Regions from separate parts of the Nostoc sp. C057 genome, predicted to be linked through region 3. Evidence: predicted binding sites of a transcription regulator. Region 3 holds the regulator's gene; each other region holds the start of a gene.
The links. The regulator NtcA, encoded in region 3, controls nitrogen genes in cyanobacteria. The targets are predictions, from matches to a motif close to TNTGTANNNNNNNNTACANA.

Region 1: a site for NtcA is predicted at 5,637-5,656, ahead of FD724_RS20470 (Glu/Leu/Phe/Val dehydrogenase). Genes of this name have one in related genera too.
Region 2: a site for NtcA is predicted at 4,478-4,497, ahead of FD724_RS23675 (DUF3155 domain-containing protein). Genes of this name have one in related genera too.

Annotation. Positions count from the first base shown of each region.
Region 1 is NZ_CP040281.1:4,771,815-4,782,185, reverse strand. Features, by position in the region: gene FD724_RS20500 (four-carbon acid sugar kinase family protein) at 1-580, opposite strand, end outside; gene FD724_RS20495 (hypothetical protein) at 757-1,419, opposite strand; gene FD724_RS20490 (DUF29 domain-containing protein) at 1,460-1,975, opposite strand; gene FD724_RS20485 (hypothetical protein) at 2,038-2,205, opposite strand; gene FD724_RS20480 (hemerythrin domain-containing protein) at 2,383-2,871, shown strand; gene FD724_RS20475 (Gfo/Idh/MocA family protein) at 2,970-4,088, shown strand; gene FD724_RS20470 (Glu/Leu/Phe/Val dehydrogenase) at 4,263-5,552, opposite strand; gene FD724_RS20465 (beta-ketoacyl-ACP synthase) at 5,691-6,842, opposite strand; gene FD724_RS20460 (peptidylprolyl isomerase) at 6,980-7,765, opposite strand; gene FD724_RS20455 (photosystem I assembly protein Ycf4) at 7,887-8,456, opposite strand; gene psbD (photosystem II D2 protein (photosystem q(a) protein)) at 9,137-10,192, shown strand; gene psbC (photosystem II reaction center protein CP43) at 10,176-10,371, shown strand, end outside.
Region 2 is NZ_CP040281.1:5,530,283-5,540,653, forward strand. Features, by position in the region: gene serS (serine--tRNA ligase) at 1-331, opposite strand, end outside; gene FD724_RS23655 (hypothetical protein) at 528-866, opposite strand; gene FD724_RS23660 (DUF3611 family protein) at 1,231-1,803, opposite strand; gene FD724_RS23665 (PadR family transcriptional regulator) at 2,767-3,114, shown strand; gene FD724_RS23670 (cofactor assembly of complex C subunit B) at 3,167-3,697, shown strand; gene FD724_RS23675 (DUF3155 domain-containing protein) at 4,132-4,449, opposite strand; gene FD724_RS23680 (ATP-binding protein) at 4,736-6,076, shown strand; gene FD724_RS23685 (S-layer homology domain-containing protein) at 6,159-7,400, opposite strand; gene opcA (glucose-6-phosphate dehydrogenase assembly protein OpcA) at 7,806-9,167, opposite strand; gene zwf (glucose-6-phosphate dehydrogenase) at 9,301-10,371, opposite strand, start outside.
Region 3 is NZ_CP040281.1:3,601,916-3,612,286, reverse strand. Features, by position in the region: gene hisB (imidazoleglycerol-phosphate dehydratase HisB) at 1-595, opposite strand, end outside; gene fabI (enoyl-ACP reductase FabI) at 694-1,470, opposite strand; gene ntcA (global nitrogen regulator NtcA) at 1,850-2,521, shown strand; gene FD724_RS15630 (DUF3084 domain-containing protein) at 2,690-4,180, shown strand; gene FD724_RS15625 (pre-16S rRNA-processing nuclease YqgF) at 4,296-4,751, shown strand; gene FD724_RS15620 (DUF3146 family protein) at 4,856-5,125, opposite strand; gene FD724_RS40920 (hypothetical protein) at 5,431-6,192, opposite strand; gene FD724_RS15610 (aldo/keto reductase) at 6,352-7,218, shown strand; gene FD724_RS15605 (hypothetical protein) at 7,353-7,565, shown strand; gene psbP (photosystem II reaction center PsbP) at 7,608-8,153, shown strand; gene FD724_RS15595 (nucleoside triphosphate pyrophosphatase) at 8,257-8,850, shown strand; gene dhaL (dihydroxyacetone kinase subunit DhaL) at 8,873-9,520, opposite strand; gene dhaK (dihydroxyacetone kinase subunit DhaK) at 9,565-10,371, opposite strand, start outside.

The DNA.
Region 1 (10,371 bases), 1.2 Mb from region 3:
ACAAGCGTTCTAAACTACCAGCGCGAATATCAGCTAGGAGAAACCTTTCTACAGTTTCAGCACTAATTCGTCCTTGAGTCTTTTCTTCAACATACTTGGGTAAGTAACTGTGATGGTAGCTGAAGACTGAATCACGGGCAAATTCGGTTTCATGGACTGGAGTGAGGACACCGCCAATCATCAAGTAATGCACGCTGTCGCGGGTGATGCGTCCACCTTCAAAAAAGGCTGGAACAAGAAAATGAGCATCAAAGGGGCCGAGTTCTTGTGCGATCGCATCAGTTTCGATAGGATAATGCCCGCGCAAAGTAGAATCAGAACGGCTGACAATCAAAAAATCGTCAATTCCCTCAGCACTTAAAGCAATTTTCAGATTTTGGCAAACTTCTTTGGTGACAGATGTAGCTGACTCTGGCGTTAGCGATCTAGTGTTAGTCAGTACAAAGAAAATCGGCGAATTGTCCTGTAACCCACTGCGTAAAGTGTCCACATCCCAGTGCATTAGCAGCAAGCAGCTGTGGACTGTCTGAGAACCTGTAGGGTCATCATCTAGGACAATTATTTTTGGTTTGTTGCTCATTTAGGTCAACGGGGCGATTGTTTTGTGGGAAAGTATTGGGCGACTAGAAGTCGCTACTACACAAGCAAAGTCCACCTCCGTGGACTAATACAAAATCAATGGTTTTATAACCTGCGGAGGCAGGTTTTGTCTGTGTAGCCGCGACTTCTAGTCGCCCAAGGTTGACAAACATCCACTTAGCCTTTGTGCAATTTTCTGATTTCTGCTTGCACATCGATCGCAATTTGCAATGATTGATTTAGCAGTTGAGCATATTCGCCTGCTTGACTACTAACTTGTAAAGCTTGCAGACTGGCTAAATTATTCACAAATAACTCTTGGTTATTAGCAAGCAATTTTTTATTATCTCGCAAAATTCGTTCCGTTTTCAGAGCGCGGACTAAATCTTCTCTAATTAGTTGTAAGGCGGCGGTGACTTTATCTCGGTCATGGATACTGCTTTCTACGTTTCCTGATGCTGCCAATTGGTCATTAATATCGATGGCAGCAACCAGGTCATGATATTTATCAACTTCGTCTAAAAGTATTGTTAGTCCTTCAGGACAGGTCAATTGTCGCCATAGCCATCGCCCCACTAATATCGGCATTGGCACTAAAATTAGTAAAAGAATTCCTAGTCGAATCGAAGAACCAATAGTTGGCAGAATAATAAACGCATAAACAAAACCCACAATTATGGGCGTTAGCGCCAGCGTCACCAACATTTCATTGATAAAAAACCCTAATCGCTTTTTGCCATCTCGCAGAACAGAAGGTCGAAAAACGTCTTCTGGATCGAATCCAGTCAAACGTCTTAGTTCCCCCTTACTAATTTCCAAGCCTATTAAGTCCGGCTGCACGGCTGCATACTCCTATGGAAACCCAAGTTGCGTATTCATTTTAATCGGGTTTACCGTAATGATTGTGGTTATATTCAGGAAACCAGTTTTCATCTAAGATTTGTTCTAAAGAGCCAATGGGTACAGTAGGAAATATGTCAATGGTAAGTTGAGAGCGTAGTTTACCGCCGTAGGCATCGCTTGCTTCTGTTCTTGCATCTTGATAACATTCATCAAATATTTCTAAAATGTAAGGTTTCAAACTAGGACTATCTTTCAGAGCTTTTTTAATTTCTCTACGAAAAGTCCTGATTTCTCCTTTCCAATGTCCTTGATTACGTTCTCGTTCTTCATCCCAACACTTGAGTTTTAGTAGATGTTGAAGAAGCTTAATTAATAAGTTTTCAATTGTTCGCTTCTCCCTTCTACCAATACTTTCTAACTCTTCTAACAAATTCTCCAAATCAACAGAAGAAAACTGTCCAGTGCGAAGTTGATTTATAGTTGTCCTCAGCCACAGATAATAATCTTCGTCGTATAAGGTTTGAGTTGCTGATTGGATTATTGGTTTTACCATAGACTAGCCGAACTCCTACTATTTTTTTAATTTAGCCAGATCGACTGAGGGTAAACGCCAACTCAGTGTGACTTGCACTTGTCCATTAGGCAAAGCTGACATTTCCCATTCACCCGCATCGCACTCATCATCTTACTGCCATAGCCACCTTTGGGACGTTCACAGGTCGTATGGTTGACGATTGAGCCGTATTCTTGGGCTGCTAACGCTACATACTCAGTATCCATCATGCTGAGGTTATGAATTCCAGTTACGGTGCAATAGCGGAAATATTCCTTAAGTCTAAACTAAAGCTTACTGAAAGAATGAGGTTTTAATTTATCAATTTATTGAGAATATACAAGATCCCATTCATCAACCTCCAAATTCTCAGCCCTAAAAATTGATAATTACGAAGGGAAAAGAAAATGCCTAAAACTAAAGCCAATAAAGGAAAAGTAACAGACATTTTGGCATTAATTGAAGCAGAGCATCGTCAAGTTGAGAAGCTTTTTGAAGAAGTAGAAAAAGCTAAGGGTGCAAAATTAGTTGAACAATTCAATCAAATCTATATAGCGGTGATATTACATGCAAGAGCTGAAGAATTAGTCTTCTACCCAGCTTTGCGAGAATACGAAGAAACTGAACAATATGTTGAAGAAGCTGAAGAAGAGCATGAAGAAGTTTCATTTATTTTAGAAGAGATTAAGGCGCTTAACCCTACCGATCCTGAGTTTAAAGAAAAAATGAGCGAATTGAAGGAAACATTTGAGCATCATGCAGAAGAAGAAGAAAGCGAAATTTTTAATGCTGTGCGCGAATGTATGAGTGATAAAGAGCTAACTGAATTGGGACAGGAGTTTCAGGAAACTAAAGATAAGTTGGTGTCAAATGTAGAAGCTGCATTAGCAATGTAGGAACCTAATTTCTTCTCAGTACTTGTATAAACAATTAGCCCTAATTCCAACGTAATTGGTTCATTAAACAAAATATTCCTTTATCAGAGAGGAGAAAAATGACTGCTACAAATGGTAAGCGCAAAATTCGTTATGCGGTTGTTGGTTTAGGTTGGTTTGCCCAAGAAGCCGCCTTGCCTTCCTTTGGTCACGCCGAAAACTCAGAATTAGTGGCACTCGTTTCAGATGACCCCACTAAAAGCGAAGAACTGAGCAAAAAGTATGGAATAGAGCATACTTACTCCTATGAAGAGTATGAGGACTGTTTGGCAAGCGGCGAGATTGATGCAGTTTATATTGCATTACCTAATCACTTGCATTGTGACTACACTGTGCGGGCTGCTAATCAGGCAATTCATGTATTGTGTGAAAAGCCAATGGCAGTGACAGAACAAGAGTGTGAGGCAATGATTAAAGCTGCCAATGATAATAATGTCAAGCTGATGATTGCCTATCGCTTACATTTAGAAGAAGCCAATTTACAAGCAGTCGAAATTATCCGCTCGAAGCAAATTGGTGAACCACGTATTTTCAACTCGGTTTTTAGTCAACAAGTAGAAGAAGGCAATATTCGTTTACGAGATGTAACTGGTGGTGGCACGCTTTATGATATAGGCATTTACTGCATTAATGCTGTACGTTATCTATTTCAAGACGAACCAATTGAAGTATTTGCTGTAGCTGCCAATAAGGGAGAACAACGTTTCAGCGAAGTGGAAGAAATGACTAGTGTTACTTTGCGTTTTCCCAACGAGCGATTGGCAACATTTACCTGTAGTTTTGGAGGGGCAAATGTTTCAACCTATCAGGTTGTAGCTACTAAAGGAGATTTACGAGTAGAACCTGCCTATCCTTGGCAGGGGGAAATCAAGCATTATTTGACAATTAATGGTGAAACTCAAGAGCGTACCTTTGAGGATCATGACCAACTAGCAGCTGAATTTACCTACTTCTCTGATTGTATTCTCCAAGATAAAGACCCTGAGCCATCTGGGACAGAAGGGTTGATTGATGTTTCGATCATTCAAGCACTTTATCAGTCAATTGAGATGGGTAAACCTGTGCAGATCCAAACTCGCGCTCGCCATCAACGTCCCACATCGACTCAAACTATTGAACTTCCTCCTGCTGAGAAGAAGCCAGATTTAATTCACGCTGCTTCCCCTTCTGGCGAGTAGTAAGTAATAACAGATATACAGTTAGGAGTGTAAAGCTAGCTGTATGCTCCTAACTGTATATCTTGAATCGAAGATTGCAGCGATCGCTCGCCATGTAATTATAGGGGCACAATATAATCTTGCACCCCTACACATCTGGTCTATTCAATTCAAAATATTGTATCTTCCTAAATATTAAGGATAAAGACCTCTGTCAGTCAGGGCCTGGGCAACTCTACCCACCCCTAAAGTGTAAGCTGCTAATCTTAAAGAAATTTGCCGCTTCTTAGATTGCTGAATCACCTTGCGGTAGGCTTGCACCATCAAATGCTCCATTTCGCGGTTAACTCGCTCTTCATCCCAAAATACGTAAGAAAGACCCTGCACCCACTCCAAATAACTGACTACCACACCGCCGGCATTCGCTAAGATGTCTGGTAGTACAATCACACCCCGTTCCTCTAAAGACAAGCTAGCCTCAAGAGTAAGTGGCCCATTAGCTGCTTCTGCGACAATTTGCGCTTGCACCTGATTCACATTTTCTTCAGTGATCTGGTTTTCTAAAGCTGCTGGTATTAAGACATCACAGGGTAAAGCTAATAAATCTGCATTGCTAATTGGTACAGATTGCGGGAAACCTACAATACTCTTGCGGTTTTCAGCAGCGTAGATTTTCAACGCGGGAATATCAAGACCAACTTCGGAAAATATTCCCCCAGCACCAGTTGAAACAGCGATAATTTTCGCGCCTGCTTCATATAGTAATTCAGCAGCAGCACCACCTACATTACCAAAACCTTGAATTGCTACTCGCACTCCTGCCAAGGATTTACCTTGATCTGCCAGCGCCTCACGCACAGTAATCATCACGCCACGTCCGGTTGCCATTTCGCGTCCCAATGAACCACCAATGGAAAGCGGTTTCCCAGTCACAACCCCTGGTACAGCATTACCGACATTCACAGAGTAAGTGTCCATCATCCAAGCCATCTCACGGGCTGAAGTCCCCATATCTGGCGCAGGAATATCTACAGAAGGCCCAATATCTTTAATTAACTCGCTGATATAACGGCGGCTGATTCGCTCTAATTCGCCAACACTGTAGCGTTTTGGATCTATGGCAATGCCACCCTTACCACCACCATAAGGAATACCTAACAATGCACATTTCCAGGTCATCAGCATTGCCAAAGCCGATACTTCGCGCAATGTCACAGCCGGATGATAACGAATTCCGCCTTTGTAAGGGCCTAAGACATCGCAGTGCTGTACTCGGTGTCCAGCGAGAACCTGTATTTCCCCGTCATCTAGTTTCACGGGAATGGAAACTGTGACAACCTTACGCGGGTGGCTGAGGATTTCCAGCAAACCTTGATTTAAATTTAATTCTTTAGCTGCCGCTTCTAAGTAACTACAGGCTTGATCAAATGGGCATATATGCGCTGGAGAAGCAGGTTCTAGCGGTAGTAGTGATTTTGAAATCATAAAATTTTCTCCTAATCACGGTATCTTTACGAACCGGATATCATTCTGTAACTAGCTTATCCTTTTTTTGAGAAAAATAGGAATTTTGTAGTTTTTGTTACAGTTTTATATTTTATATTATGCTGTAGGTACAAAGTACTATGGGGACTTAGCTAACGCGATCGCTACATTCTGTCCACCAAAGCCAAAACTCAAACATAAAACCTGACTAATTTTACTTAAACGCGCTGCTGTAACGATTTCTAAATCAAATTCTGGCTGCTGCAATCCTACACAAGGCGGTAATATTTGATGCTTTAATGCCATGAGAGAGAAAGCTACGCCTAATGCTCCCGAAGCTCCTAATGTATGACCTGTGCTTCCTTTGGTGGAACTAACTGCCACACCTTGGGGAAACAAACGCTGGATTACCATACTCTCCATCTGGTCATTTAGCTGGGTTGCTGTACCATGAGCATGAATGTAATCAATATCGCTTGGTGATAGACAACTACGTTCTAGACATTGTTTGATAGCTGCGATCGCACTTTTCCCTTCAGGTTCCGGTGAATTACTATGATATGCGTCGTTAGTTAAGCCGAAACCGAGAATTTCACCATACACTTTTGCTTGACGCTGCTTTGCCAACTCTGCGGATTCCAAGACAAACACAGCTGCGCCTTCGCCCAAAACTAAGCCTTCTCGCTGCAAATCAAAGGGATAAGCCCCAGTTTTCGCCAAAGCACCCATCTGCTGAAACCCAGCTAAAGTTAGGGGTGTAATCGGCGCTTCCACTGCGCCAGCGATCGCCTGTTGGCATTGCCCAGTTTGTATAAGTAAAGCTGCTTGGGCGATAGACCAAATTCCAGTTGCACAAGCTGCCATCGGTGCTAAAACTATTCCTGTTGCACCGATTTGCCTTGCAGCTGCGATCGCATTGATATGAGGTAATATCTCTAACCAATTTCCAAAATCAGAAACGGGCAAATTTTCCGCATCTTTATACATTTGCCGCGCCAACATCTCCCAAGATGCTTGATAAGAGCGACTCGATCCAATGACGACAGCACAGTCAGCTAAAGGTGCAACTAACCCAGCATCTCGCAAAGCAGAAGTAACAACCATTTGAGTTAACATTGCCAACTCAGATGGTTGTTGAGCAATCAAACCTAGAGGAAGTGGTTTAAGTTCTGGAAATGGTTGATGTAACTTAATTCCAGATTTACCTGCTATCAGATTTTGCCAGCTATCCTCTAAGCTTCCACCCAAGGCGGAAACAAGACCAATACCAGTGACACAAACCTTAATCAATTTGCAATTTGGGGGGATGTATGAGGGGGATGAGGGGGATGAGGGGGATGAGGGGGATAAGGGAGATGATGAAGAGTTTGTTTGCTCCATTTACTCCCTCATCTCACCCTACTCCCTCATCTCCCCCTGCTCTCTTCCTACTGCCCTGCTGTTTTCAGATTTTCAGCCCCTTGGGTGACTTTAGCAGAGTCAATGCGATCGCCTTGCTGAATTTTGTTCACTACATCCAAGCCTTGAGTGACATTGCCAAACACGGCGTAGTTACCATCTAAAAAGGCTAGATCCGCCAAAGCAAAGTAAAACTGAGCAGAAGCCGAATCTGGTGCTTGCGATCGCGCCATCGCTACTGCACCCTGTTTATGGGGCAATACGACGGGTTGAGCAGTAGCATCAAATGGTTTGTTATAAAGCGGAGTATCCGAACCTTTCGGCTTAACTTCTAAAGGTATATAGCGAGCATTTCCCGTTTTTGGGTCAATATAGCTACCGGTTCCCAGCTGATCTGCTGGAACTTTCGGGTCTTTGCTTTGAGGATCGCCCCCTTGAACTACAAACGGTTGGGGTTCGCGTACAACTCGATGGAAAGCTAAACCATCGTAAACACCCTTTTGAACTAAATCTACGAAGTTACCAGCTGTAATCGGGGCATCAGTGCCGTCTACTTCGATAGTAATGGGCGAACCTTTAACCGTCATTACCACAGTCGCCTTGCCTTCAAGACGTGGTAAACCAGTGGTTCCAGGAATACTCTCACTACTAGTTTGAGATACAGATGTTGCTTCAGTAGTCGTCTGGGTAGTCGAGGTAGCTGTCGAGGTTGGAGAAGAGGTATTAGAAGCTACCTGCTGTGTTGAACATCCTCCAAGCATCACAGCACTAATAAGCACAAGAGAAAGCAAAAATTGTGAAATTTTTAACCGCATTGCCAGTTACTGATTTAACCACAGTATCTTATCCTTTTCAGGGGAATTGGGATTAGAGGAGAGGTGACAGTTAACAGGTGATAGGGAATAATCTGTACCCTGTACCCTTTACCCTAATCTCTTAAAGCCCTTCTAACGATACTCCCAAAAAGCGGGCTAACTTCGCACCTTCTGTTTCTAACTCTGTTAAAGATAAGGGTTGTCCAACTCGTGTTAAGGGAATATCTCGCCGCCCCTTAATGCGTAGATAAAGGGCACGAACGGGATTAAGACCTTCCTTGACAGCTATTCGCACAGATTGCACATCTTCTATGCGGCTATCAATCTCAATTCGGCGGTTTTTGCCAGGAAAACCCCAACGGAAGATTTTGATTGTGCCAGTTTCCTGATTAAATTCGTTGTAGCCGCCACCTACATCCAATAAAATCACTAGCCATAGGTATGTGGCTAATAGCAAGCCAGCAGCACCATATAACCCCATCACCAATCCTTGGGGGACAAATACTAGTTGAGTTGGATCGGAAACTATGAGTAAATTAACTTTTAAGTAGCTAGATATCCCAGCCAGTAAAAAGCCGCTTGCTCCCAAGGTAACGATAGTTGCCCACCAGTAGTTACTGAACCGACGAGAACCGAGAACATTTTGATGCAGGAGGCGATCGCCTTTGTTAATCGTTGTTGATGTCGTCATTGAACTACAATTGCCCGTGAGATACTCGCTGTGAAATACTCGCACACTGAATGCTACTAGACAGAATTCGACTAAATTGAAGGCTAGTCATTCAACTAAAGCACACTTTAGAGGCTCTGCTGCTTGATTATTTTACCAAACATTGTTGACAAAAACTCAGATGCGCTCCTGCCTCCTGCGACCCATATAATTTATTTGTGAGGGGACGTTATATGATTTCTTTACTCACTGGCGGATAAAAATTCTTTCTTCCCTTCCCTCTACCTCTTTTTGACCTCTTGGGAATGAGTTACCTACCTACGTCCATCTAGACTAAATTTTCTTACATTTCTGAGAAAAGTTGTGTCAAATTGTAAAATTTCTGATATTCATATTATTTATAAGGTTCGTGTTTCATGCCTGATTTGCTTCTGTGTGTCAGGCAAAAACCCTGAGTAGTGTGATAAGTTAAGAATCATTAAGTTACCACAAGCTAGATTACTAGCCGATGGTACGTGTAATGGCATAAAGAAAGAGAAATGCTGATTTCACAGGTCAGCAACTTCTCAGAATCTCAGTCGCTTTTAAGCTGTTGAGATTGTCAAAAAAAACGTTAATTCCTCACGGCAGCCGGTTACATTGGCTCTCCGTATTGCCTTAGAAACGTTGCAATTTTAGTAAAAAAAGAGGATTTTAGTCCGATGACCATCGCAGTTGGACGTGCGCCCAGTAGAGGGTGGTTTGACGTTCTAGACGACTGGCTCAAGCGCGATCGCTTCGTATTCGTAGGTTGGTCAGGGATACTGTTGTTCCCTTGCGCTTTCCTAGCACTAGGCGGTTGGCTGACCGGCACCACCTTCGTCACCTCTTGGTATACCCACGGATTAGCCTCCTCCTACCTAGAAGGTGCTAACTTCCTAACAGTGGCAGTATCCACCCCCGCCGACAGCATGGGACATTCCCTATTGCTGTTATGGGGGCCAGAAGCCCAAGGCGACCTCACCCGTTGGTTCCAATTGGGTGGTTTGTGGCCATTTGTCGCCCTACACGGAGCCTTCGGTTTGATTGGCTTCATGTTGCGGCAATTTGAAATTGCGCGTCTAGTAGGTATCCGTCCTTATAACGCCCTCGCCTTCTCAGCTCCCATTGCAGTATTCGTCAGCGTATTTCTGATGTACCCCTTGGGACAATCAAGCTGGTTCTTTGCACCCAGCTTTGGCGTAGCGGCAATTTTCCGGTTCCTGCTATTCCTGCAAGGCTTCCACAACTGGACACTCAACCCCTTCCACATGATGGGTGTTGCTGGTGTATTGGGTGGTGCATTATTGTGTGCCATTCACGGAGCCACGGTAGAAAATACCTTGTTTGAAGATGGTGATGGTGCTAACACCTTCCGCGCCTTCAATCCCACCCAGTCTGAAGAAACCTATTCAATGGTGACAGCAAACCGTTTCTGGTCACAGATTTTCGGGATTGCTTTCTCAAACAAACGCTGGTTGCACTTCTTTATGTTGTTCGTGCCAGTCACAGGTTTGTGGATGAGTGCCGTCGGCATCGTCGGTTTAGCACTCAACCTGCGGGCTTATGATTTCGTCTCCCAAGAATTACGGGCGGCGGAAGACCCTGAGTTTGAAACCTTCTATACCAAAAACATTTTGCTGAACGAGGGTATCCGCGCTTGGATGGCTCCTCAAGATCAACCCCACGAACAATTTGTATTCCCTGAGGAGGTATTACCACGTGGTAACGCTCTCTAATAGACCAAATATATTAGGCGGCACTGGACGCGACCAAGAATCTACTGGCTTTGCCTGGTGGTCTGGTAACGCGCGTTTAATCAATCTATCTGGCAAACTCCTGGGCGCTCACGTTGCCCATGCTGGTTTGATTGTATTCTGGGCTGGAGCGATGACTTTATTTGAAGTCGCTCACTTCG
Region 2 (10,371 bases), 1.9 Mb from region 3:
AGTTAGGAAGTGCCAACACAAGTTGAGCAATTTGAGCTTTGAGGTCTTTTTCCTGGGGTTCCAGTTGGCTCAACGTCGCTTTGACAGAGTTACCTTCATCGCGCAAAGCTTGAATTTCTGGGTCTTGAGAATTAATCCCAGATTTAATCTTCTGCCCGACAATTTTACCGATTTCGTTGCTCCGAGCTTGGAGTTGACTGCGTGTCCCCTCTAGTTCTCGTTGTTGCCGATCTAACTGTAGAATCGGTTCAATGTCGTATTTACCACTACGACTATTCAATCTTTCTTGAACTAATTGCGGATTTTCCCGTATTTGCTTAATATCCAGCACAGATTTTTCTCAGTTTCTAGCCTAAAATCTTCCTGTCAATACAGTTAACACATTAAGCATTTAGCATATAGTAATTTTGGTTTGCTGTGACTGGAAAAACAAAGTTTATTGCAAAAATTCAGTCTTAATCTCTGAATCAAGATTTTTCCCTAGCATCACTGCCAGGACTAAGAAAGCATATATTGCATTTAACCAATCATGAGCTAGTATCCTGAGCCACTCTTGTTTCAGTAACCTGAGCAAGACTCTGACCATTACCATTATTGTTATCAGCGGCTGCAAACGTCCTTTGAGTGATACTCTGTGGTTCCTTATCGTCTCTAGTTTGTCCAGGTGAAGGCAACCAGTATGCAAGCACACTTGATAAACCACCCCAGTAAAGCGCAACATTTTTATCGTCCCCTGGCGAGCCAAGCTTGAAAATGCACAGCCCCAATACGATGCTACTAAAGAAAACCTGTACGCCAAATCTCCATGCGTCTTGATTAAATTTATAGGCTGGTTGATTTCTCCTGGTGTCAAATTGATTTTTCATAGTGTTCAAACTTATAAAAAAGGTATACATCATCCCGGTTTTAGTTTTGACATCACTTGTTAGTACAGCTTGGCGGAATTCTTAATGATACCCGTACCCCTACGGTGATATTGCTATGCGTAGTGTACCGCTCTCCCGACTCGCTAAGGTAATTGGTAATTCCTATACTGCAAGCGTTTCATTGATTTGAAATGGATAGTTCATTTACGCAATGCTGTACTATCAGGATGTTTTTTCAAGGATTATGTAGTTGTCTTCACACGCAGTTTTGCCCGTTTCGGAAAAGTATGATAATTTTCTTTTGACTCTTGAAAACTCAGCATAGGCGAAACGCCCGCCCCGCTACCGCTAATAGAACTTATAACTAGGGTCGGTTAATACGATTAAGTAGCCAAAGTGACGCTACAAGCCCTGCAAAATGTGCTGATACAGTGTTGGTATTTGCCTGTACGACAAGCATATCTAGACCGCTAATAATACGGGTAGGGTCAAAAAATTGTGTAGTTATAGCTTGAGGAGATATGGATCTTGCTACCAGTGTACCAACGATCGCTTGTGCGCCTAAAAGAGTCACCAGTGTTCCCCCTAAATTTACCCACAGCCCTAAGCGTAATACTTGCACAGTCTCACTTTTGCGAGGGCGGTTGCTGGGATTGGAGGATTCCAATTGCTTGCCAATTCTGGTGTAACGATAAGCTAAATAAATACCTCCACCTAAAACAACCAGTCCACAAATTGCTAAAAATACGCCAAAGCCAGTCCCAGGATTATTACTAGGACTACCAGTTCTTTGATTAAAGATGGCGAACAGCAACACAATTATGCTAGAAACAACGCCTAGTACTAGCTGAATCCAGAAGCTAATCCAACCTGTAAGGCGAAAGGTTTGGGCAATTGCCCGCAGAGAAGATGATGGAGCATCGGGAGTCTGTGACATATATAGAAGATTGCCAATGTGCCGGGCACTTTCAAAGGACACAAAGACACAAAGACAAAAGTTTAATCTAAGGAAGCCTTAGCTTAAAAGTTCGGAGAACACGGAGAACTATGAGAGGTATCGCACTCTACGTCTCTATCTCTCCGAGAACACCAATTCAGTCAGGACTTACGTAAATAATGGCCGAAAAAAAGGATTTTCAAGTAGGGCAATTCATAAATTGTCCCTACAGCAACTAGTTTTGCGTAAGTCCTATCAGTAACAAATCATGTCTCCCCAACCTCTTATCTTTTAGTCAAGGAGGCTGGAAATTAGGTTTTTGATTACTGAATCGATGCTCTAGTCTTTGCGTCTTCTTTGATAAATTTACTATCACATTTACCAAATGCGACAAGAGATTCTCTTATCCAGCAAATCAGTAATGCGTACTACTTAAGTGTGTCCACCACCGTAGCAGCTTTAAACCACACATATCCCATAGCTTAAATTCTTATGATTTGCATTGGGAAGATCACTGTAAAACAAAGTGTTTATTAAGTTTTACAGACAAAATTGCATTTTACCTGTAAAATTTCTTCGATGGCATTTTATTGCTTAAGCATTTCTAACTACCTTGGCATTACTTAACACCAAGAAAGTCAGAAACCTCACGCCTAAAAGCTGGGGCTTGGCATTTGCCCTAATCTGATCAGACTTAGTACATAAGGTACTAAGTGAATTTGCTACTCTCTGTTAGCTCCTCACCACACCATATCAAACTTGGGTTCGGGTACATTTCTTTATGTCCCTAAGACTCACAACTCTTACCACGACTTCACAAGCGTGGGTAATCGTTTGGTATTTACGCAATGGATATCTAGTCTAAGTAGCATTATATATATTACTCACTTGCAGTAGCACTGTATACTGACTACAAGGATTATAGACCTTACCATAAGGCATTTTTTTAGCCATTCACTAACCATGAAACTTGAGGATATATATCAATTCTTTGAAAATCCTCCGCCAACTTACCTTTGTCAGGAAGTAGCAGTTTGTTACATACTGTCTGTTTTATTACAAGGTGAATCCTACGGAACCGAGTTGATTGAGCAATTAGAAACTAAATATCCAACCTATAGGCTTTCGGATACTGTGCTTTATAGTGCAATCAAATTTCTGGAAGACGAAAAGGCAATCACTGGATATTGGAAGAAACTGGAAGGACGAGGACGACCCAGGCGGATGTACCAAGTTTCTCCAGAATGGCAAGTTCAAGCGCAGGATTTAGCTTTGCAATGGCTTAACTACATCAATAGGAGGACAAAGTAACGAATAATTGATAATGAATAAGTCTCCTCCAGTCAAACAATAACAATCAGTTATGGATACTGCTATTCTGCCATCTACGTTCCTGCTAACCTTGTTGTTATCAGTTGGGCTGTTTTTCTTTATTCGTGCCTCGACTAAAGACCGCATACAAACAGTGCAACTGGTATCTGAGCAAGACGAAGCTGCTTTAATGTCTCAATTAAAAGAGTATTTTCGCTCCCGGTCTTACCAAGTGGCAGAGGTAGACCGAGAACAAAACAAAGTGACTTTTGAAGGGAATGTTCGCCCCAGTTGGTTTTTAGCTATATTTTTAACTCTGCTGGCAGCGACTGGGATTGTTTGTCTCTCACTAGTCGTATACCTGCTTTTTCCTAACCTCAGTCCCATTGTTTTGGCTATGGTACTGCTGTCGCCTTTAAGTGGTCTGTTTTATTGGAAAAAATCTGGAAGACTTGAGAAGGTGTCACTCAAAGTAGAAACAACTCAGAGCGAACAAACCTCCTCAAGTAAGATCACTGTAGTTGCCCATCGAGATGAACTCAGTGAGTTACAGAGAACTCTACAGCTCAAGGCTGGCGAATAATTGTTGATTTTTTTATGATATGCAGACTTCTGACCTGATCTAATCTTTAAGCAATGAAAAGTAAAAAGGAGGAAATCAAGACTTCTGCTTTGTCATTTTCCCCACGATATAAGTCGTGGGGAGAAATTTAAATTAATTAACTTAAATTCGTTGACAGAGCTTGGTTAACAATTCACGGTATAAGAGCGCAACTTCACTAGCGCTTTTGGAGGCGCTTGGCTCTATACCCACTCCCTTCTATATCATGACACTAGTATCAACCCATGCAATCTAGCGTGCTTTGAGACTAGTTTATTTTCCAACTACCTGGACTAGCCTTACTAGCAAATCAGCTCCAAACTAAAAAAAAATTAAATTTTGCATAAACTTAGCTATTTTGCCAGTTAATGAATAGTCAGGAGCCACACTCAATGTGTAAGATGACCAACTATGGTTCACCGGCTAGCTAAAGCAAGAGGTTCTTGACCAGGCGAAGGTTCTAATACCCTCAAGCTTGGAAACAAGAAATGGTTTTCCTCTACGTATTGAGCACCAAACAGTCCCTTTTCTGCCCAGAAATAACGATCTGTTGTGTGTTCATTTCGCTTTACGAGTAGCAACGCAGGTGGCAAAATCCCTTCAGCTTGAATGAATCTTCTCGCTGCTGTCACAGGTTTTTCTTCGCCACTTTCGATGCTATATTGAGGCACGTGTTCCAAAATACGCCGTCCTTCTTGACGACGGCGACTTTTCCTTTTGCGTCTCCTTGCCAACCTATTGTCCTCCTCTTTCAAGCTATAGATTGTAGTGTTAGCTACAAAATCCGTCGTCATTATATAAGTTCTAGTTCAAAATATCAATAGTTTTTAACCTTTTCATGCAAGAAAATTAACATCTTTGAAAATAGATAAAACAAAGTTACCTAAGAAAATAATTTCTTGGTACAAACCATCACTAAGAAGATTTTAGTTAAGCTTTATTGAATGGGTGAGGTAAAAATTAAGTATCCTCTCTTATCATCATGCCTCAAAATCTGTAATCTTGAGCAAGAGCTAAAAAATGTTAATGTCTGCCAGTTCCGATTTTATTGCTCTGTGTCGAGAGCAAATAGCGCTGCTAACCCAAGGGCTGGGAGCAACTTTAAGTATTGTGTACCTGACACAAGAATTGGTAGAGACTCCTTCTGGTGAAGCCAAACTGATTCCTGTGGTAATTTATCCAGAAACAGCATTATTACCGCCAGGGGAAGAGACTGCTGAGGCGACAGTACACAAGCAACTTCAAGTTGGAAATGTGTTTATATTACCCAACGATCGCAGAAGGTTATTGACAGCAGGATCAGAATCTCCAACGTCGTCACAGGAGTCTGAGGCATCTCAACCCCATTTAAAAGAGGAATACCTCTTTAGTGGCAACCAAATTGTTTTACCTCTGGTTTATGAGGGTGTGATGATGGGGTTATTGGTGACGGGTAGGCAAGACCGGGCATGGAATGAACATGAGGAAAGTCAGATTCAACAGATAGCCCAAACATTAGCGATCGCTTGTATTTTAGATCAACGCCGGGCATGGTTTGAGGAGCAGTTGCGTGAGCAACAAATTCTCCAAGAAAAACAGCGAGATTTGCTAGATAACCTGTTGCATCAGTTTCGTAACCCATTAACGGCATTGCGGACTTTTGGTAAACTGCTATTGAAGCGCCTGCGCCCAGGAGATAGCAACCGGGATGTGGCTAATAGTATTGTGCGAGAAAGCGATCGCCTCCAAGAATTGCTACAACAATTCGATCAAGTAATTGACTTAACAGAGACAGATTTAGCACCACTACATCTACCCGAACATGAAGTGTTTGTGGAAGCAACTATCCAAAAAGACGCTAAACCGCCGCTATTATTGCCGGGAACGGGAGATAAAACAGTTGACTGCTCGTTAGCAGATATATTAGAACCATTATTAATATCAGCCAAAGCGATCGCCCAAGAGCGAAAGCTAAAACTAATAACTGAAATTAAACATAATTCACCCCTAGTACGTGCCAACATCAAAGCATTACGAGAAGTTTTAACTAACATCATCGATAATGCTTTGAAATATACTCCCACTGGTGGCAAAATTTTGATTCAGACGGGGCAAGAAAAAGCTAATTTTCAGGGAATTGCGATTAGTGACAACGGGCCTGGCATTCCACCCAAAGATTTAGAACATCTTGGAGAACGGCATTATCGGGGTGTACAAGCGCAAACAGAAATCCCTGGCACAGGTTTGGGGTTAGCGATCGCCAAACAATTAATAGAGCAAATGCAGGGTGAAATCGAGGTTTTCAGCCCTGCAATCAACTCTAAGCTAACTTCACCCAATGCACCGGGGACTACTTTTATTATTTGGTTGCCGAAAGTTTAGAATTTGTCATTTGTCCTTTGTCATTCGTCCTTTGTAAAAACCAATGACTAATGACTAATGACCAATGACTAATGACTAATGACTATCTGAGTGAAACCAACAAGTTTTGATTGATGGTCATTTGTAAATCGGTATCTGGGTCAATGGCGATTAAGTCAACGCTATTCTTACCGAAGAACAGACCAACCAATGCACCGATACCAGCGCCACCCAAGACTTCTTCTGTGGCGATCGCGCGATCGCCAGTTACAGCAGATACCGCAGTTGCCGCACCTGCACCCAATACAGTATTTTTGATAATTGAACCAATACTAGTACCCTTCTTGACGGTTTCAGTTTTGGTGATCACTTCAGAGCTGGCGTTAAGTTGATACTCCTGTCCATTGGTCAAAACCAGTTTCTCAGCAACGAATTGAGAACCGCCTGTAGCAGGTTTGAGTTGACCAATTACTTGACTACCAGCCGGAATCACTACAGATCCATTTTGTGTTACTACGTTTTGGGATACTGTCAACGTCAAAGGCGCAGTTTCATCCTTTGTAACCAGAATCTTTTCTGCCTTGTCATACTTCACAGGGATAGCAGTCCCTTGAGGAATTGTGACTGATACAGGCGTTGGGGTAGTAGACCCGACAGCCACAACATAAGGCGAGTTAATTGCTGAAGCTTGGTTAGAACTAACCAGTGCTTGGTAGATAAAAGCTGCTACTTGGGCGCGAGTAGCGGTTGCAGTTGGATTTAGGAACTTCACATTAGGATAGTTCACAACTATTTGCTTTTCAGTTGCAGCTGCGATCGGGCTACGAGCATAGCTAGCGATGTTAGAGGCATCGTTGAAGTATTGCAGAGTGCTTTCGGTATTGCCACTGGGACTATATTCCAGACCGTTAGCGAGGGAAACTAAAACCTGTTGGCGAGGAATAGCTTGGTTCGGCTCAAAGCGATTACCAGGATATCCAGATAAGAAACCAATGGTATAAGCTTGCTGAATGGCACTTGATGCCCAATAATTGCTGGGCACATCAGCAAAGTTGATTGGCGATCGTTGCTGTGCTTTTTGAAAAGCTTTGTTTACCATAGCGGCAAATTGAGCGCGTGTCACCGCTTCTTCAGGACGGAAACTACCATCAGGAAATCCGGCAATTACACCACGCTGTGACAATTGTTGAATAAATTGTGCCGCCCAATAATTAGATGAAACATCAGAAAAAGTGGTTTGAGCTAAAGATGGAGAAGCTGTAATCAAAGGAGCTACAGTGCCTACTGTGACGCTCAAAGCCATGAGTGCAGCTGTTCCAGATTGCAAACGATTAAAAGTAAACATTAATTTTTAACTCCAGTAGAATTATTTTTATTACTGTTAATTAATGAGACACTTACTAAAGTATTAGGTTCCCTTTAATTTCTGTTTTTTGTAAAAACCATTACTTTTGGCATACAGTCAAATTAGATAGTCAAATTAAGAAAAAGCCTGCCAACATAGCTAGCAATAGGTAATAGTGTAATCAGCCTCTTACCAATTAGAGGATGTTTTAAAAGTTCTCTGATTGGTATCAAAAGCTTTAGATGCCTCTAAATCTCCCTTAAAAAGCAATACAGTTCAGTTAAGCCCAAAATCCTTAACTGAACTGTATTACCTTAAAAAGCGGGGACTTTCACCTGGTTCCCTGCTTAAAAAGCCTACCCTGTATACACAAGGTCGGGAAGCAGGCTAGGGGTTAAGTCTAAGTTAATTCGCCAATTTGAAAATATTCGCTGTCACTCCCAGACTTTCTTCAAAAAGGGACTCACGACCCCAGCGTTGCACCTGCTGACTGAGTAATGCTTCGGCTTTTTGTTCTGAAAGTGAAGTTACCTGTTGAAACAGACCGGCAGATTGGGCACCACCATGTGTTTCCATCCGCATACAACCACCAGTTTCCGAGCAGATAACTGTACCACAGTCTGCCTGGGGATTTGTCGAACTGAGGCGCAAGGCAATCAAGTCACCAATAATATCGCCCACATCCGCAACGGGAACCCCAGCTAACTCGGCTTCTACTTGTCGTTGATCTTGAGAAATAAAATGGATGCGAGTGATATCATAATCACCGCTTTCCTTTTGATAAGAAACTGGTTGCCATTCCAATCGACTTGCCAGCCAACCCAAAAACAGCAAAGCTTGGGCGGGATTGCCTTTTTCGTAATCAATCGTCACGCGGTCAATTTCTCTGAGGGCGGCACGACGCTTAGGCGAATCGTAGGCTTCAGCTGTCAATTCCTGCCATGATGCGAGGCGACGCCAGTTCAAATCCGCTAAAGGTACACCAGCTTCTACCAACTCTTCTAGGCGGAGTAAATCACTTTCTGGCTCGTTAAAGTTGCAAGAATCGACAATGACATTATTGCAGATTGCTGCTAGGCGCTTGAATAGACCATTGTTAGGGTCTGGTGTCGCTTTCCACCAGAGAAACTTTGGCAAACCGCCAATCAACAATGCTGGAATCATGCCACCGATGCGTTCTAAGGCAGCAGCAGTTCCACTCAGAGTAATGTATTCGCAGCAGATAAGTGTGCTTGACGATTGTTTTTGAATCGGGCAATAGGCAGAAACTTGAGCCTTAACTCCTTCATCTTCGCCAGTAATAGGAAATAGGGCAATGATCCGACAGGGGTTGCGGAGAGCGATTTCATCAGCAATTCTGGGGCTGCCGCTATTTAACCCAGCAATAGCATGTTCTCCTCCAGTCCCACTTCGCTGACCTTTAGCGAATTCTTCTCGTAATACAGTCAGAGTTTCTTGTGTTGCTGTTCCAGTTTCTGGCAGTTTATGTTTCTTTTGTACTTCCCGTAATGCTGCTGCCATTTGCGGCCCTAAAATCCCATCAATTGGGCCGTTGTAAAATCCTAAAGCAGCCAATAAATACTGAGTTTCTTCTGGTTCGTAGACTACTAAAGTAAATGTTGTTGCCCTAGTAGCACTGGGAAGTTCACCGTCCTCCCCAGTTATGCCATAGCTTTGCCAAATTTTATTGAGTTCGGCATCTATTTCGTTAAGCGAAATATCTTTTGGTGCCTGGAGTGAAAAAATTGTAGAAGTTTGGAGAGCCATAGGAAGTTTTAGATTTTGTCATTTGTCATTTGTCATACCCTGCGGGAAGGCGAAGCGCCTATGTCATTCGTCATTTGTCATTTGTCATTTGTTTTTACTAGTGACTAATGACTAAATGACTAATGACTAATATTTAGAGTCTGCGCCAGCGACGGCCATCCTGGTTAATTAAGAGTTCTGCTTGTTCTGGCTCCCAAGTGCCGGCTTCGTACTGGGGAATAGTAGTAGGATCGGCGGGTGCATCCCAAACGGAAAGGGCTGGTGTTACTACTTGCCAAGCTGCTTCTACTTCATCGGCGCGTGTGAACAATGTTTGATCGCCCATCATACAATCAAGGAATAAGCGATCGTAGGCATCGGATGTTGCTTGGATGCCAAAGGAACCATAACTAAAGTCCATATCAACGGAACGGGTGCGGAATTCTGCCCCCGGCATTTTGACATCAAAACGCAGGGAAATACCTTCATTTGGCTGAATCCGCATCGTCAAAATATTGGCGTTTGTCTGTTGGGCGGCAGATTGGAACATCCGAGATGGAACTTCGCGGAAGTGAATTGCAATCTCACTCACTTTTTTCGGCATCCGCTTTCCAGTCCGCAAGTAGAAAGGAACACCTTTCCAGCGCCAGTTATCCACCAAAAACTTCATTGCTACATAAGTGGGTGTGGTGGAGTTGGGGTCAACGCCTGGTTCTGTGCGATATCCTGGCACTGCTTGACCTTTCATCCAGCCAGCACTGTATTGCCCACGTACTGCTGACCGCGACAGATTGTGAACATCAGCTAAACGAGTAGCTTGGAGTACCTTCACTTTTTCTGTGCGGATGCTATCGGCATCCATTGCGTTGGGTGCTTCCATTGCCGTTAAGCAGTAAAGTTGCATGAGGTGATTTTGCAACATATCCCGCAGTGCGCCGGCGCTTTCATAGTACCCAGCCCGGTCTTCTACGCCTACGGTTTCTGCTACGGTAATTTGCACGTGGTCAACAAATTGACGATTCCACAAGGGTTCAAAAATCGCATTGGCAAAGCGAAACACCAGCAAATTCTGGACTGTTTCTTTACCCAAATAGTGGTCAATACGATATACTTGATGCTCTTTGCAATATTTTTGTACCACTTGGTTAAGGCTTTGGGCAGAAGCCAAGTCTCGACCAAAGGGTTTCTCAATTACTAGACGATGTTTGTAGGGATCTTCTAGCAT
Region 3 (10,371 bases):
GAGAGTCAATCTCCACTGCTAGGCGTGTTGCTCTTGCAAAGGCTTTAAATGTCGCCTCTATGATGTGATGGGAATTAATGCCATCCAGTTGCCGAATGTGGAGTGTCATTTGGCTATGGTTCACCAATGCTACAAAGAATTCGCGCACGAGTTGGGTGTCATAGGTTCCTACGCGCTGGGTAGGAATTTGCAAGCCGTAGCTGAGGTGAGGCCGTCCCGAAAAGTCTAGCGCTACCTGAACTAAAGCTTCATCCAATGGCGCAAGAAAATTACCAAAACGGACAATACCTTTTCTGTCGCCTAGTGCTTGGTTGAAAGCTTGGCCTAAAGTAATGCCTACATCTTCGTTGGTGTGATGGTCATCAATTTCCCAGTCTCCTTTGGCTTGGACATCTATATCAATCAGCCCGTGGGAGGCAATTTGATGCAACATGTGATCTAAAAACGGAATGCCTGTTGCTGCCGTACAAGTTCCTCTACCATCGAGATTGATGGTAACTTGTACATCAGTTTCACCAGTAGTACGGTGAACAGTGGCAATCCGAGGGGTTTTAGTTGACTGGTCGTAGTTTGAATTAACTTTGCTAATTTGCATTGGGAATGGGGAATGGGGAATGGGGAGGGAATGACTAATGGGCAAGAATTTTACTAATACTCAATGCCCAATGCCTAATGCCCTATGCCCAAATTATCTTACATTCCCATAATTTCATATCCTGCATCTACATATAGAACTTGTCCGGTAATACCACTGGACAAATCACTACATAAGAAAGCGGCAGTATTACCCACTTCTAGCTGAGTGACAGTACGACGCAGGGGAGCTACTTCTTCGACATGATGGATCATATCCAAAATTCCACCAACTGCTGAAGATGCTAAGGTGCGGATGGGGCCTGCGGAGATGGCATTGACGCGGATATTTTGCGGCCCTAGTTCAGCAGCTAGGTAACGCACGCTCATTTCTAATCCTGCTTTCGCAACTCCCATAACGTTGTAGTTAGGAATTGCTCTAACACCGCCTAAATATGTCAGCGTGACGATACTACCTCCCTCAGTCATCAAAGGTTTCGCTGCACCACTTAACTGCACCAGCGAGTAGGTACTGATTTCTAAGGCAGTGTTGAAGCCAGAACGAGAGGTTTGGCTAAAGTCTCCACTTAAATCGTCTTTACTGGCAAAGGCCAGACAATGGATGAGAATGTCTAGCTTCCCCCATTGCTCACGAATTGTCTCAAAGGTAGATTGAATCTGTTCTTCATCTTGGACATTACAAGGAAGAAATAAGCTTGGGTTGAGGGGTTCTACCAACTCCGCAACTTTTTTCTCCATTTTGCCGCGTTCATCCGGCAGGTAGGTAATACCCAGGTTTGCTCCGGCTTTATGCAGCTGTTGGGCGATGCCCCAGGCGATCGAGCGGTTATTGGCAATACCTGTAACAAGAGCATTTTTTCCAGTCAGATTCAGCATAGAAATTGTTAATGCGATCGATCATTAGGAGCATACTAGAATCTGAGGCACGTTTGTCTTTGTTTTATACAGGATTTGCAAAAATGAATATTGAGAAGGGTGTTTGCTATGACAAAAATCTTGATTTTTCCTAAAGATTTTCTCAAGATATCTTTATTTGTTCTTTAAAAAACCCTTTTTAATACAGTTATTGGAACTACTTATCAACAATTAGTAGCTGAAAGGATCAACAATTATGTATCATTATAAACAAACAGTTATGAAGCGATTAGTTTGAGTATAGGAAAGTACAGAAAGGTTGACGGTGCTTTATTCATTTTTCGGGTGTATTCTTAGGTAATCAGTTTTTGTTTTTCCGGCATTGGGTAGGGGAAGGGAGATGATCGTGACACAAGATAAAGCCCTAGCAAATGTATTTCGTCAGATGGCGACCGGGGCGTTTCCGCCAGTTGTGGAAACGTTTGAACGCAATAAAACGATCTTTTTTCCTGGCGATCCTGCCGAACGAGTTTATTTTCTTTTGAAAGGTGCTGTTAAACTTTCTAGGGTGTACGAGGCAGGAGAGGAAATAACAGTAGCATTGCTTCGGGAAAATAGTGTTTTTGGTGTTTTGTCATTGCTGACAGGAAATAAGTCGGATAGGTTTTACCATGCGGTTGCATTTACCCCTGTGGAATTACTGTCAGCCCCAATTGAACAAGTAGAGCAAGCACTCAAGGAAAATCCAGAATTATCAATGTTAATGCTGCGGGGTCTTTCTTCGCGCATTTTACAGACAGAGATGATGATTGAAACTCTCGCTCACCGAGATATGGGTTCTAGGTTGGTGAGTTTTTTGTTAATTCTTTGTCGGGATTTTGGCGTTCCTTGTGCTGATGGGATCACTATTGATCTGAAGTTATCTCATCAGGCGATCGCAGAAGCAATTGGTTCAACTCGTGTTACCGTTACTAGGCTACTAGGGGATTTGCGTGAGAAAAAGATGATTTCTATCCACAAAAAGAAGATTACTGTGCATAAACCTGTTACCTTAAGTAGGCAATTCACATAAAATCAATCGGAGAAAGGGGAATCGGCGCGTGTTCTATTTTGAAAGATGACACTAATAGCTAGAGGTAAATCTAAAATTGAATAATTTCAGCTATTGCCAACTTCCACTTCTCCGCAGACAATGCTTAAAAGTAGTAGGCTGTATCTGGAAGGATTTCGGTAGCTAAAGATGACCACCGGATACATCCTCATCGCAGCAATTTTAATTCTGGGAGGCGTAATTGCCACCGTGGGCGATCGCATCGGCACACGAGTTGGCAAAGCCCGCCTCTCACTTTTTAAGCTTCGTCCGAAAAATACTGCTGTAGTGGTAACTATTTTTACGGGCGGTTTGATTTCAGCATCAACATTAGGAATTTTATTCGCTGCCGATGAAGGTTTGCGAAAGGGAGTTTTTGAATTAGAAGATATTCAAACAGACCTCAGACAGAAGCGGGAACAGCTAAAAACCGCAGAAACTCAGAAAAGTCAGGTAGAAAGTGAGCTAAATCAAGCAAGAATTGCCCAAGCAAAAGCACAACAAGACTTACAGGCAATTAATCAGTCTTTACAGGCAGCAAATGCCAAACAACTCCAAACACAAGCTCAGTTGAACCGCACCATTAGTCAACAAGCTCAAACTCAAACTCAACTCCAACGCACTCAAGGTCAGCTAGGACAAGTTGTAACTCAGTACCAAAAGGCCATAGCTGAGTTGCAAAGCGTTTCTAATCAGAGGAAAGAGCTACAGGCGGCAGTTGAACTACTGAAGACAGAACGACAACGACTGTACGCTGAAGCGAAAAAAGCCATCGACGAAGCCAAAACAGCTATTGAAAAACGCGATCGCGAACTCGCTAACCGTCAAGAAGCCATAGAACAACGCGATCAAAAAATCGGCCAACTCGATCAATTGATTCAAAAGCGTAATGTAGAAGTTGCAGCACGAGAGGAAGTGATTGCCAAACGGGAATCGCGCCTCAAAGAACTGGAAGCACAACAAGAGCAACTAGAACTAGAAGTTGCCAGGCTGGAAAAATATTATCAGTCTTACCGTGACCTGCGTCTAGGTAAGTTGGCCTTAGTTCGCGGTCAAGTTTTGTCTGCTGCTGTAATTCGTGTTACCCAACCTGCTGCGGCTCGTCGGGCAGTGGTACAACTTTTACAAGAAGCCAATCGCAACGCCAACCTCGAATTAAGTGAGCCTGGGGCAAATCCTGCCAATGTAGAGCTACTGCGCGTGACTCAGGATAGAATTGACCAATTGAGCAAGCAGATTAGCGATGGTCAAGAATATGTGGTGCGAATTTTCTCGGCTGGTAATTACGTCAGGGGAGAAAAGCAGATAGAGTTTTTCGCCGATACAGCGCGAAATCAATTGGTTTTTTCGGGAGGCGCAGTCCTAGCTACAACTAGTGCCGATTCCAAAACCATGACATCCTATCAGTTACAGCAGCGCTTGGAAATACTAATTTCTGCTTCCCAATTTCGCGCTCGTAATGCCGGAATTGTCGAGGATGTGCAAGTAGAGGGGACTTTCTTGCGCTTTGTTGCCCAATTAAGACAGTATAATCAACCCTTAGAAATCAAAGCGATCGCAGCAGAGGACACTTATACAGCCGGGCCATTGAGAGTAAAATTAGTAGCAATAGTCAACGGAAAAATTATTTTTAGTACTTAAAACATTATTTGCACACTGTTATTAGTAAGATTTAAACATATTCAACAGCAGTCAAAATAGTTGCTGTGATTGCATTTATTGATTTCTAATTCTTAATTTTTATTTTTAATTTCTTATGACTTTACGCGAATTTTCGCCAACGCAACCAGTCATATTGGGGTTTGATCCAGGTCGAGATAAGTGTGGTTTAGCGGTGATGGGACTGGATCGGCAATTGTATTATCATCAGGTTGTGCTAGCAAAAGAGGCGATCGCTACCATTGAAACACTGCGTCAAAAGTTTCCGATCTCCTTGATGGTCATGGGCGACCAAACTACAGCCAAGCAGTGGAGACAAAAATTATATCAGGAATTGACAGAACCTCTGAGTATTATTTTAGTGGATGAGCGATATACAACCTTAGAAGCACGCGATCGCTATTGGCAAATGTTCCCACCCAAAGGGCTAACAAAGCTATTGCCACCAGGTCTGCGACAGCCTCCAAGACCGATAGATGACATTGTTGCCATTCTCTTAATCGAAAGATACTTAAACCGCCTCACAGAATCAACACTTAGCAGTCAAGAGTGAGGAATGACATCCTTAACTCCTGTACAGACGCGATTAATGGGCCAGCGCGTTGTGGGTTTCCCCCCGTTGTAGCGGCTCGTCGCGTCTCTCCTAACTCCTAACTTTTAAAGTTCCGCCCGAATAGTAAAAGCATAATCTCCTCCAGGCTCTAGCTGATAATCTTGTTGCTCCAAAAATCGACCAAGGGGTTCTTTGATTAAAGCGCGGCCTTGGGAAGGCTTGACGGCAAGTTCTCCCCGGCGAAAATGCCACTGGAAATGCCACTCAAACTCACCTGCACTCACTTCACCCTCAAGGAAGCCGTGTTGCCAAGATTGGCGGGTGATTCTGACATGGGCAATAGTTTCTGGCAGTCGTCTTTTAGCACTCACAATGCTTTATGTCAAGTGTAGAATAACAGCCAATCATGTAGGCTTCTTATTTTATGTACCAAACATAGTCTAAATAGACAAACTGACAAAGTGAGTATTTTTAGTTGAGTCAGAATGGTACTAATGGAGAATGCTGGATGTGAAATTTCAGTTGAAAGTGACTCAAACTTCCTTAATCTAAGCCTTTCGTGTCTATATAGCAAATCCTAAATCATTTTTGATAGACAATATCCCCAGCTTCCTAGTTAAGTCAGCAATCTCTGACTTCAGTTTATGGCCACAGTGGTAAGTAGTGGGGATAGTTTTTGTTAAATTTTTAGAAATGAGAGTATCCTAGAAACTGTATATCTAACGCTTCTTTCATCAGTGTATTGTGGATTGATTGGGATTTCTTTGAAAGATTTCAGCACAATTACAGACCGATAAAGCTTAGAGTATTTATATTGCTTTTCTTGGATGTCAAAACGCAGAATATTTTCTAGTGGATGTTCAATAACTTGATTGCCACGAAGACTTTTGCGTTCGATAAAGACCTTATCGATACTCTTATAGAAGGTGCAGGTAGTTACAGGTGATGTTGCAAAAAAAGCAGCGACCGCCATGATAATTAATATAGATAAACTTAAGAAAAATAGATAATTTCGCTGATTTTGCTGTACTAATAGAGAAGTTTTACTAGAGTTGATAAAATCATTGGTTTTCAAGGTAAATTCTTGATTTTGTTCATAGCTAAGATGGGATAAAAGAGGAAAATCTTTAAATGGAGTCACAATTATAACCTGATAGCTTTTCGACCCTTTGCTGCCAGTCTTTGTGAGAATGTATGCTTCACTGGGATCAAACATTCTGAGTTTCTCCATCCTTCCCAGCAAATTAAACCGTCTCAATTCACAATTAATTTTGCTTGGCGAGAGGCGATCGCAATTGAGACTCACTGAAGCAGACTCAAAAAATAAGCAGTAAATCAAGAAGCTTAAACAAACAGTAAAAATGCACCACCCGATGAACCAATATCTGAGTGGTTGATGCTTTAGCTGCAATCTGGTACGGGTTTCCTCGATAATTTTCATCGGTGCTTGTGTATAGAATACTTAACCACTGAGTAGAGTATTCCCTTAGTAGCCCATTCACTTATCACTAAATCTAAGTACTAGGGAGGATTTATGATAAATCGCTCAAAAAGCTTTGACTAGCTGGGATAATTGGGTCAGAAAGCTATAGCTAGAAGCATGGAAACCAAACAGCTAGGAAAAACTGGTGTATTTGTGAGTGCGATCGGTTTGGGTGGTATGCCCATGTCAATCTCTAATCGCCCTCCTGAATCGCAATCAATCGAAGTTATTCATCGGGCTTTGGATTTGGGTATTACATTTATTGACACTGCCGACTCTTACTGCAAAGATGAGTCAGAAAAACACCACAACGAGCGACTAATTAATAAGGCGCTTACTAGTTACAAAGGCGATGTTAGCCAAGTAATTGTGGCAACTAAGGGCGGTTTGATGCGTCCCGATGGCAACTGGACAAGCAACGGCAACCCAGAACATTTGCGCGAAACAATTCGAGTCAGTTTTGAGGCGTTAGGTGGTGCTAAACCCATCGATGTTTGGCAATACCATTCTCCCGATAGTAAGTACACCATTGAAGAATCCCTTGCGCCAGTGAAAGAAGCAGTGGAGGCAGGTTTGATTAGGTTTGTGGGAGTTTCTAACTTTTCGGTTGAACAAATTAAGCGGGCGCAAGATGTAGTAGATATTGTCTCTGTGCAGAATCAATACAGCCCTTGGCAACGACAGCCAGAAAAGGACGGCGTGTTGAAGTATTGCGAACAACAAGAATTGACATTTTTGCCTTGGAGTCCCTTTGGTGGTAAACGTCGCCATCAGGATTTACAAGATATTCCGGCGATCGCTAAGTTAGCGAAAGAAAAAGGCGTGTCGGTATATAGTATCGTTCTAGCGTGGTTACGCTCCAAATCGCCCGCTATTTTGCCAATTCCTGGTGCTAGCAAGGTTTCTAGCATTGAAGACTCAGCACAAGCTATCAATGTGAAACTATCTGAAGAAGAAGTGCAAAAAATTGATCGCGCAACTTAATCATTTCACTAGCTAACTTAAGTAAGTGAGCGTAAATAATTGTCGTTGAGATAAGGCAATAGACAACAGGCAATAGGCAATAGGTATAAGGATTTTAGCCTAGTTCATTTCTCTTTACATAGTTTGGTTTTATTGTGCCAACTTACTTAGATTTAGTAAAAGTTGTCAAAGATTTACGCTCACTTTTAGTTAGCTTAAGACAGCGCAATAACTTACTATTCGGGTATTTGATGAAATCAGGGATATGTAAAGAAACAGTCTTTCCAAAAACAGACGATCGCTTAAGCAACCCCGAAACGCATCATCCGAAGCGTCCCGCTTGGTGGGAGAATAAAAACGATAAATGATGCAAGCCTGGTGTTCTCCCCAGCCCAAAGGAACTCGTATAAATGTGGAAAAGAATTGTATTAATTTTGCTATTGGTGTTGAGTTTCAGCCTGAGTAATTCTGATATAGCGGCTGCGGCTGGACTTAAAAGCTTTGTAGACACTAGTGATGGCTATCAGTTTTCATATCCTAACGGCTGGCTGCAAGTTAAAGTTGCCAACGGGCCAGATGTGGTTTTCCACGATTTGATTGAGGTGTCTGAAAACGTTTCGGTTGTGATTAGCCCAGTTCCAGAAGGCAAAACTTTATCAGAATTGGGAACCCCAACAGAAGTAGGATATAAGTTGGGAAAAGCTGCTCTTGCGCCTCCTGACTCTGGTCGTTCGGCTGAATTAGTCAATGCCGCAGAGCGAGAAGTAGACGGTAAAACGTACTACCTTTTAGAGTATGAGGTTAAACTTCCCAATAAACAGCAACGGCATAACATCGCCAGCGTAGCTGTTAGCCGTGGCAAACTTTTTACCCTCAACGCCTCAATTCCTGAAAAACGCTGGCAGAGAGTTAAAGGAATGATTGATGAGGTTGTAAATTCATTTACTGTCTATTAATTGGGAAATAGGGAATAGGGAATAGGGAATGGGGGATAGAGAAGAAATTTAATCACCAATCCCCCATGCCCCATACCCAATTAACAAGTTTTTTATAAATCTCATGAAAATTCCACCCTTTGTACTTGCCTCAGCTTCCCCGGCTCGTCGCCGCTTGCTGCAAACTGTTGGTATTGAACCAATAGTTCGAGCTAGTGACTTTGACGAGTCGCAAATCCAATTAAGTGAACCAGCAGAATTGGTCAAAACTCTTGCCCAATATAAGGCGGAAACTGTAGCCCCGCAGTTTGAATCAGCTTTGATTATGGGTTGTGATTCAGTTTTGTCCATGAATGGTGAAATTTACGGCAAACCAGCAGACACTTCTGAAGCGATCGCTCGTTGGCAGATAATGCAAGGTAGCTTTGGCGACTTGTATACAGGTCACGCTTTAATTGACCTTGAGCAAAACCGCATTATAGTCAAGTCTCAAGTTACAAGAGTTTACTTTGCTCAAATGAGCGATCGCGCAATTCTTGCTTATGTTGCCACAGGTGAACCACTCAAGTGTGCTGGAGCCTTTGCCATTGAAGGTTTTGGTAGTTTCTTTGTTGAAAAAATTGAAGGCTGTCACAGCAATGTAATAGGACTCAGTTTACCCCTGCTCCGGCAGATATTAGCGGAACTAGGATACGATGTCACTGATTTCTGGCAATAGTTATTGCGCCGATTGTTAATTTTCAATGGTCAGTTGTTTGGCCACTTTCCAGCACCTCTAACAAACTTTTCAACATTAAATAAGCAGAAGTCCCTCCTGGATCTTGATGTCCGATACTTCTTTCCCCCAGATAGCTAGCCCGTCCCTTTTTGGCCTGCATAGGTATAGTTTCTTGTAACCCCTTTTGGGCTGTTGCTACAGCCTGTTGCATCGCTTCCAGCGTTCCCTTACTTTCTCCTACAGCTTGCCCAAAAGCGACTACAGCCGGAGATAGCACATCCACCATTGTTTTGTCTCCTAGTTGCGCTTTGCCACGTTGCAGCACGCCGTCTAAACCTGCCTGTAATAGCCCTAACACATCTTGTTCTGTTAATTCTTGCTTATCTACTACTGCTGTACTAGCTCGTAAAAACCAGGTTCCATAAAGAGGGCCACTAGCACCGCCAATGGAAGAAATCAAGGTCATACTTACAGCTTTGAGAATGTTGCTGATGTCCTTGTCTCTAAGAGTTAGTAACTGAGTACTTACCTTTTTAAAACCGCGATCCATATTGATACCGTGGTCAGCATCTCCGATCGCAGCATCTAATTCTGTCAAATATGCTTTATTCTGCTCTATCTCGGTTGCATAAGCCTGCAACCATTGTAATATCTGCGCCTGACTCAACATAATTCGTAATGGGCTACGCCCCGCTTCGCTAACGTAATTCGTAATTATGAAATTCCCCAGTGCCAACTTGGTGTTTTGACTGGTGCATCCCATAATCGGATCATCTCGTCATCTAATTTCAGCAAGGTAATGGAGCAACCTTGCATCTCTAGAGATGTGATGTAAGGGCCGATTAAGTTTCGCACAATTTGCAATCCTTGCTGTTCGCAGATTTGGGCGAGTTTGCGGTAAACAATATATAGTTCGGAAACCGGAGTTCCACCCATACTATTGACGAAAGCTAATAACCGATCGCCTTTGGCAAATGGTAGACTTGTTAGCTCTACATCTACCCATTCTCCTTTGTCTTCATCCCACTCGCGCAGTTTGCGGCTGTATGGTGCATCCTCAAGGAGCGATCGCGTTAGAACTTCGGTAATCTCATCTGCTGCTTTGATAACTGTACGTTCTATTCCTGGCTCACCGTGGATACCGATACCTAATTCGATTTCGCGATCGCTCAATTCAAATGTCGGCGTTCCATTGGCGGGGACTGTACAAGATGTTAGAGCAATACCCATACTCCGCCCATTCAAATTTACTCGGCGACATAAATTTGCTATTTGTGGCAAATCATACCCAGCCTCAGCCGCCGCGCCACAAATTTTTTCCGCCAATATTGTTGTTCCCACACCCCGCCGTCCTTGGGTATAGAGGCTATCTTTCACTGCTACATCATCATCAATCAAAATATTTAGCGATCGAATGCCTTCACTACGGGCTAACTCTGTTGCCATTTCAAAGTTCATCACATCGCCACTGTAGTTTTTGACGATGTAAAGGATACCAGAGCCTCCATCTAAAAGCTTTGC